One region of the Tuberibacillus sp. Marseille-P3662 genome, then DNA from elsewhere that is predicted to be linked to it. Evidence: riboswitches for the same ligand, from Rfam matches in the RefSeq annotation. Region 1 holds a riboswitch; the other holds the start of a gene.
What was found. Region 1 has a riboswitch for S-adenosylmethionine ahead of B9Y89_RS08690 (O-acetylhomoserine aminocarboxypropyltransferase/cysteine synthase family protein). Riboswitches for the same ligand answer to the same signal wherever they lie in the genome.

Region 1 (3,587 bases):
TGTATCTAACGCTGCAATTAAATCATCGATGTTTTCAATTCCTACAGATAAGCGAACTAAATCTTCGGTAACACCAGAATTTTTGAGTGCCTCATCACTCAGCTGCTGATGTGTGGTTGTTGCTGGATGAATGATTAAGGATTTGGCATCACCAACGTTAGCCAAGTGCGACCACAGATCAATATTATTGATTAACTCTCGACCCGCTTGACGACCACCTTTGATACCAAATGTGACGATTGATCCTGCACTGTTATCAAGATACTTATCAGCCAGCTCATACGCCGGATGTTCAGGAAGACTTGGATGTAGCACCCAATCTACGTTTTTACTATTTTTTAGGTATTCAGCGATTTTTTCCGCATTGTCATTATGCGCTTTAATTCTTAGATGCAAAGTTTCAAGTCCTTGTAATAGTAAAAACGCATTAAATGGACTTAAAGCCGCCCCTGTATCTCTTAAGAGTTGGACTCTTGCTTTCGTAATAAAAGCCGCCGCACCCAAATCTTGGGCATAGCGCAAACCATGGTAACTTTCATCAGGTGTCGTAAAATCAGGGAAGCGTCCGTTAGCCCAATCAAAGGTCCCTCCGTCGACAATCACACCTCCAATTGAGTTACCGTGACCGCCTATCCATTTTGTTGCTGAGTGAACGACGATGTCGGCTCCCCACTTAATCGGTTGGCAAGCATAAGGCGTTGCAAATGTATTATCGACAACTAAAGGTATACCATTATCGTGCGCAATACCAGCTACCGTTTCAATATCCAGAACATTCAAACTAGGATTACCGATAATTTCTGCAAAAACAGCTTTTGTTTTATCAGTTATTGCTGACTTAAGTTGATTGCTATCATTGGGATCCACGAACGTCACATTGATTCCATATCTAGGAAGTGTATTCGCAAAAAGACTATATGTTCCGCCATATAATTCCGAAGCTGCAACAATTTCATCGCCACTTTGAGCCATGGTCAAAATAGCATAAGTAATCGCTGCTGCCCCTGATGCGGTTGCTAGCGCACCGACACCACCTTCCAATTGCGCTAACCGATTCTCAAACACCTCAACTGTTGGATTATTGATGCGGGTATAAATGTTTCCCGGCTCTTCTAATCCGAATAGAGCCTGCGCATGTTCAGTGCTGTTGAAAACATAAGATGTGGTTTGATAAATAGGTACAGCTCTCGCTCCTGTCGCTGAATCTGGTTCCTGTCCACCGTGTAATAACACCGTTTCTAACGCATACTGCTTGTCTTGATCTGTCATAAAACAATACCCTCCTATATTTTCGGCCAAAAAGCCGGTATTCAATGAAAAAAAACCTCTTACCTTGAAAAGATAAGAGGTTGGGATATGGGCCTATCTTATCTTTCAGGCATGATACCTGCAGGATTTGGCACCTTTCCGGAACAATTTCCGGGGTTGCCGGGCTTCACAGGGCCAGTCCCTCCACCTCTCTGGATAAGAATCACTTTATTAAGTTAACGCATCAACTTATTAATAAAAATAATACCAATGCCCAAATATTTTGTCAATGCATTTTTATCAAAAAACTAAAAAATTATTAAAACCCCTGCCTAAGAGACAGAGGTTATTCAATCAGATCACTAACCTTATCTCTCAAGCCTTCTGCCTGCAGGATTTGGCACCTTTCCGGAACATCTCCGGTGGTTGCCGGGCTTCATAGGGCCAGACCCTCCACCTCTCTGGATAAGAAACATTTAATATTATTCTGAATAATAGCGCTATACAATTGGATTGTCAACTATATTATTTTAAGGCATGATAGTATTAGTGACTATCTGAAAGGTGTTGAAAATCATGAAAGCACCCGACTTTAACCTCATTAATGCTCAAACAAATGAATTCGTATCACTATCGGACTATCAGGGAAAGCCCGTAATGATTACATTCTGGGTATCATGGTGTCCTGATTGTCAAAAAGACCTACCAAAGAAAACAAATTTTTACCAAACAATGGATCATGATGCCTTAGCCTTTCTCACGATTAATGTTACAGGCAGAGAAGCGGATGCCGCTAATGGCGTTGAATTCATGAACAATCACGAGTTACCGTTTCCAGTTTTAAAAGATAATGGGACAACCACTTATGATGATTATCAATGCAGCGGGGTGCCCACAACCGTGATTTTAGATCAGCAGCATAACATCTTCGATTCGTTCGGTGACAAAGCGTCCTTTTATGAGATTATCCGGTCATTATCAATGGTTATGAAATAAGTGGGACTTGTGACCTGTTAACAAAAAAAGCGATTCGAGCGCTAGCAAATGGTTCTGGCTACCTTGTGTATTAAGGTGGCCATTTTTTTGCAATGAAAGCATAGGTTCAGCGCCTGTCATAGCTGCTTCAATCACTTTATCCTGACCGCTCAAAAACACATCAGCCGTTTCGGGATTAGACTCAAGGACGTGACCCCCTTCTTGGTTCAGTCGCATCCAGACTTGTTCATGGGTTGATTGGATATTAATAGTCATCGGCTTATCTTTATACAACGGCTCTAAAACCGGTTTTAATGAAAGGGTATGGATAAAAGCATCTAAAATTTCTCTAAGTATCATTTTACACCTCTTTTTTCAACACGGATAGGTTGACCTTTGCCAGGCGATTGAATTCCCTTCTTTTGTCTATGTTCATGGCCTTGATGTTGAGTAACCTTTGCTTTGCCTTGCTGTTTTTCCTTATGTTTATTCTTCTCTTGTTTGTTCTTCTCTTGCTTGTTCTTCTCTTGTTTATCCTTGGCTTGTTTGTTTTTCTCTTGTTTGTTTGTTGAGGATTGATGACCTTTCTTAGAGTCGTTCGCCATCGAATGATGCTGCCTTTCGGTAGCTGCTTTTTTAGAATCTGCTTGATGATTGGATGACTGACTTTTCTTAGCCTTTTGACCATGGGTCTGTTCAGCAGATTCATTTTTGTTTTGACGGTCCTTCGCCAATAACCCTTTATTCGCTGGTTTTGGGTCAGTCGAATTTGAAGGAGGGGGAGTATTTAATTCTGCAACACTTAAAGTTTTCGCCTTCTCTAGGGTCAATTGACGATTTTGCTTTTTTGCATCTAAAAAAGTCAGGTACTTTCCCGCAGACATACCTTTTTGCTTTGCCTTATTTCTGATAGCCATCGTAGTTTTAACAAACTTAAACGCATCGGTCGGCATATTCTCAAGCTGCTGTTTCGTTTTATTAACAACCGATGAAATAGTTTTCAAATACCTTTGCTTTTTGTCCTGATTAATATCATCCGTTAAAGCAGCGGTAACAACAATGTTTGACTGCTGCTTTACATAATCTTTTTGTTTCACATTTTCCACTAGCTGATCCATAAAGGCTTTCAAGGACATGTCCTTATAGTCAGTACTATCGCCAATGATTGTTTTGGCGTCATGATTAACGGCTTTGACGGTAACGATGCGCATGTCTTCATTAACCCCTGCTTCAATACTAGGATTAAGATCAAAGCTAATATAGGCCGCAACCGCATTACTCTGTAAGGGCTTAAAAAATAAGAGGAGTGCAATAATAAGAGATAAGCATGCGGCAACAGCAGGAAATATTTTCTTTATGCTGTT
Region 2 (3,587 bases), 420 kb from region 1:
ATCAAGAAGATGCCCGTACTGTGATTGACAGCGCTGATATTGATGCAATCACGGTTGATTTAACTGAAACCCATAATGTTTTATACAATCAAATTAAGGATCAATTTGGTTCGCGTTGGGATGAAGAAAAAGGGAAAATCGGAGACGGTAATTTGCGTGCGCGGTTACGTATGAGCACCTTATATACGATTGCTAACCAATTTAATTATCTTGTTGTTGGAACTGATAACGCTGCCGAATGGTACACTGGTTATTTCACAAAATATGGTGATGGCGGTGTTGATCTTGTACCGCTTGTACATCATACAAAAGGTGAAGTGAGTGAATTAGCGAAAGCTTTAGGGGTTCCGGATACAATCATTGAGAAGAAGCCAAGTGCCGGTCTTTGGGAAGGCCAAACAGATGAAAATGAAATGGGAACGACCTATGACAAAATTGATGCTTACATATTAGGGCAAAGCATTCCCGAAGAAGATGAAGCGATTATTACCTCGCTTCATGATCGTTCAAAACATAAGCGAGAGTTGGCTGCGTCTCCACCACGAAAATTTTAACATTGGAACCTTAATGTAACAGGGTTAACGAATCCCCCCTTTTCACACGCTAATGATGAAAGGGGGTTTTTTGAGTTGAAAAAAACACTTTTAACTCTGTCTACCGCTTTAATGGCGAGTGGAATGCTTACCGGCTGTGGTGCTAACGACGACAATCAGGGTATGAACGAAAATGGGTTGAGGGACGTCCGGTATAACAACAACGCCAATAATAATGATGCTAGAGGGCCGCTAGCAAACCAACCCAATGTTCAGGATCCAGAAAATGCCGAGAACATTGATATGGATAATAATAAGAACAATCCTAATAAAAATAAGAATAACAATTATGACAATGGTGATCAATATGTCTATGATACGGAAGCCACACGTCGGATTGCCAGTCAAGTTAACCGTTTGAGCGGTGTTGACGATGCTCATGCATTGATAAATGGCAATACGGTCGTCATCGGTATCGATACAAACGATGATAATGCCAATACTCAAGATATAGAAGAAAAAGTCCGTACAACGGCGAAAAGTCTTGTCCGTGACAAAAATATTCGTGTCGTTTCTGATGAAAGCATCGTTAACCGAATTGGCGATGTCTATGACAAAGTCGATAATGGCAATACGGATGAGGTGCAATCAGATATTAGAGGTATCATGCAGGATATTGGCAATGCAGCAAAACGCCCTTTCGAGAATAATAATAAATAAAAAAATAAACGAGCAGGTTTGCCCCTGCTCGTTTATTTTTTTATGATATTTTTTAAAATTGTAAGCATTGACAATGCTTATACACAGTGTTAATATGATGAACAATATTTACAATTAAAAAACTTATCAAGAGAGGCTGAGGGACTGGCCCTGCGAAGCCCGGCAACCTGTTCGACACTAATATATGTGAACAAGGTGCCAAATCCTGCAAAGCACATGCTTTGAAAGATAAGATCGATGCGTCGATGTTGATAAAGCAGACCTCTCTTTAGAATAGATGAGGCCTGCTTTTTAATTTATCTGAAATAATGACGGGTTAAGGGGATGAACACATTGAAGAACATCGAAACTATTTTAGCTCAAATTGGTAACCAAAGCGAAATAACGGGAGCAGTCAGCCCACCCGTCTATTTGTCTACAGCCTATCGTCACCAGGGTCTCGGCCAATCGACCGGTTATGATTACACACGAACGGGTAATCCGACTCGCGCTATTTTGGAAGATGCCATTGCTGAATTGGAAGGTGGCAGGCGAGGGATAGCTTTCAGCTCAGGAATGGCAGCGATCCAAGCCGTTTTGTCTTTATTTTCTTCCGGAGATGAGCTGTTAGTTTCCGAAGATTTGTATGGCGGGACCTATCGATTGTTTGAGGATTTTGCTGGTAAGTGGGGTTTGTCGTTTCAATACCATCATTTCCTTGATATCACTGATACGGTATCAAGGATTAGCGAACGCACAAAAGCGATTTTTATCGAAACGCCGACCAATCCATTGATGCATGAAACCGATATTGAGGCTGTGGCCCAAATCGCGCGCCAGCATGGATTACTTTTGATCGTGGATAACACATTTTATACGCCGCTGTTGCAACAGCCGATTGACAAAGGAGCGGATGTTGTTGTCCATAGTGGAACTAAGTATCTCGGCGGACATAACGACGTTCTCGCTGGTTTGATTGTGACCAAGAGCGAGGAAACGGGTGAACAACTGGCTAGCTATCAGAATGCTGCAGGTGCCGTCTTATCACCGTTCGATTGTTGGTTGCTTATGCGCGGTATGAAAACATTAGGGCTGAGAATGAGGCAGCATGAAGCGAATGCGAAACGGATTGCTCAGTTTCTTCAAAAGCACTCGGCCGTTAAAGACGTTCTTTATCCGGGCCAAGGTGGTATGCTTTCGTTTCGTTTACATTCGGAAGATGGTGTGGCCCCGTTTCTCGAGCAGTTACAAGTGATCGCATTTGCTGAAAGTCTTGGCGGTGTTGAGAGTTTTATTACTTATCCGGCAACACAAACACATGCAGATATTCCCGAAGCGATCCGTATTGAACAAGGGGTATGTAATCGACTCCTTCGTATGTCTGTCGGTGTTGAATATATTGATGATTTGCTGGCTGATCTTGATCTGGCCTTGCAAAAACAGAAAGAGGTGATCACTCGTGGGTGAAGCAACTTATTGTTTTCAGACAAAGCTCTTGCATAATCAACATAAAGTCGATCCGAACACGGGCGCAGTCAGTGTCCCAATTCAACCGGCATCGACCTTCCATCAGTTTGATATGGATCATTTTGGCCAGTACGATTACAGCCGGTCAGGCAATCCAACAAGGGCAGCTTTAGAAGATGCGATTGCTGATTTGGAAGGAGGCGTTCAAGGTTTCGCCTTTGCTTCAGGCATGGCTGCGATTTCAACAGCCTTCATGTTACTTTCGCAAGGAGACCATGTCTTGCTTTCAGAAGATGTCTATGGCGGCACATATCGAATGACCTCCGAGGTGCTAGGCCGTTTTGGTATTGAGCACACGTTTGTGGATACAACTGATATAGAAATGGTGGCCCGTCATATTCAAAGCAATACAAAAGTCATTTATATTGAAACACCCTCAAATCCATTATTAAAAATTACGGATATCCGTGCTGTGACAGAACTAGCGCAGTCTCATGGTTGTTTGACATTTGTTGATAACACCTTTGCTACACCGGCTGTGCAGCGTCCACTTGAATTGGGTGCTGACGTTGTTTTACATAGCGCGACCAAGTTTATCGCAGGGCACAGCGATGTTGTGGCTGGTTTGGCTGTTGTTAAAGATCAGCATCTCGGTGACCAGATTGCTTTTTTACAGAATTCATTTGGAGCCATTCTCGGCGTGCAAGATGCGTGGCTTGTTTTGCGCGGATTAAAAACCCTGCAGGTGCGTATGAACCAGTCAACAGCATCCGCTAAAACCATCGCTGCTTTTCTAGAAGAACACCCCAGTGTCGACAATGTCTACTATCCTGGACTCGCGTCAGATCCAGGCCGCGATTTACATTTAAGTCAAGCTAATGATACTGG

Region 2: it holds a riboswitch for S-adenosylmethionine, as region 1 does, so the genes downstream of both, B9Y89_RS10760 (methionine biosynthesis PLP-dependent protein) here and B9Y89_RS08690 (O-acetylhomoserine aminocarboxypropyltransferase/cysteine synthase family protein) in region 1, are expected to answer to the same signal.

Annotation. Positions count from the first base shown of each region.
Region 1 is NZ_FXBS01000006.1:37,714-41,300, reverse strand. It holds gene B9Y89_RS08690 (O-acetylhomoserine aminocarboxypropyltransferase/cysteine synthase family protein) at 1-1,269, opposite strand, end outside; SAM riboswitch class I at 1,365-1,471, opposite strand; SAM riboswitch class I at 1,614-1,720, opposite strand; gene B9Y89_RS08685 (TlpA disulfide reductase family protein) at 1,825-2,244, shown strand; gene B9Y89_RS08680 (SCP2 sterol-binding domain-containing protein) at 2,227-2,583, opposite strand; gene B9Y89_RS08675 (anti-sigma-I factor RsgI family protein) at 2,580-3,587, opposite strand, start outside.
Region 2 is NZ_FXBS01000006.1:459,870-463,456, forward strand. It holds gene nadE (NAD(+) synthase) at 1-554, shown strand, start outside; gene B9Y89_RS10755 (YhcN/YlaJ family sporulation lipoprotein) at 630-1,253, shown strand; SAM riboswitch class I at 1,374-1,488, shown strand; gene B9Y89_RS10760 (methionine biosynthesis PLP-dependent protein) at 1,587-2,699, shown strand; gene metC (cystathionine beta-lyase) at 2,692-3,587, shown strand, end outside.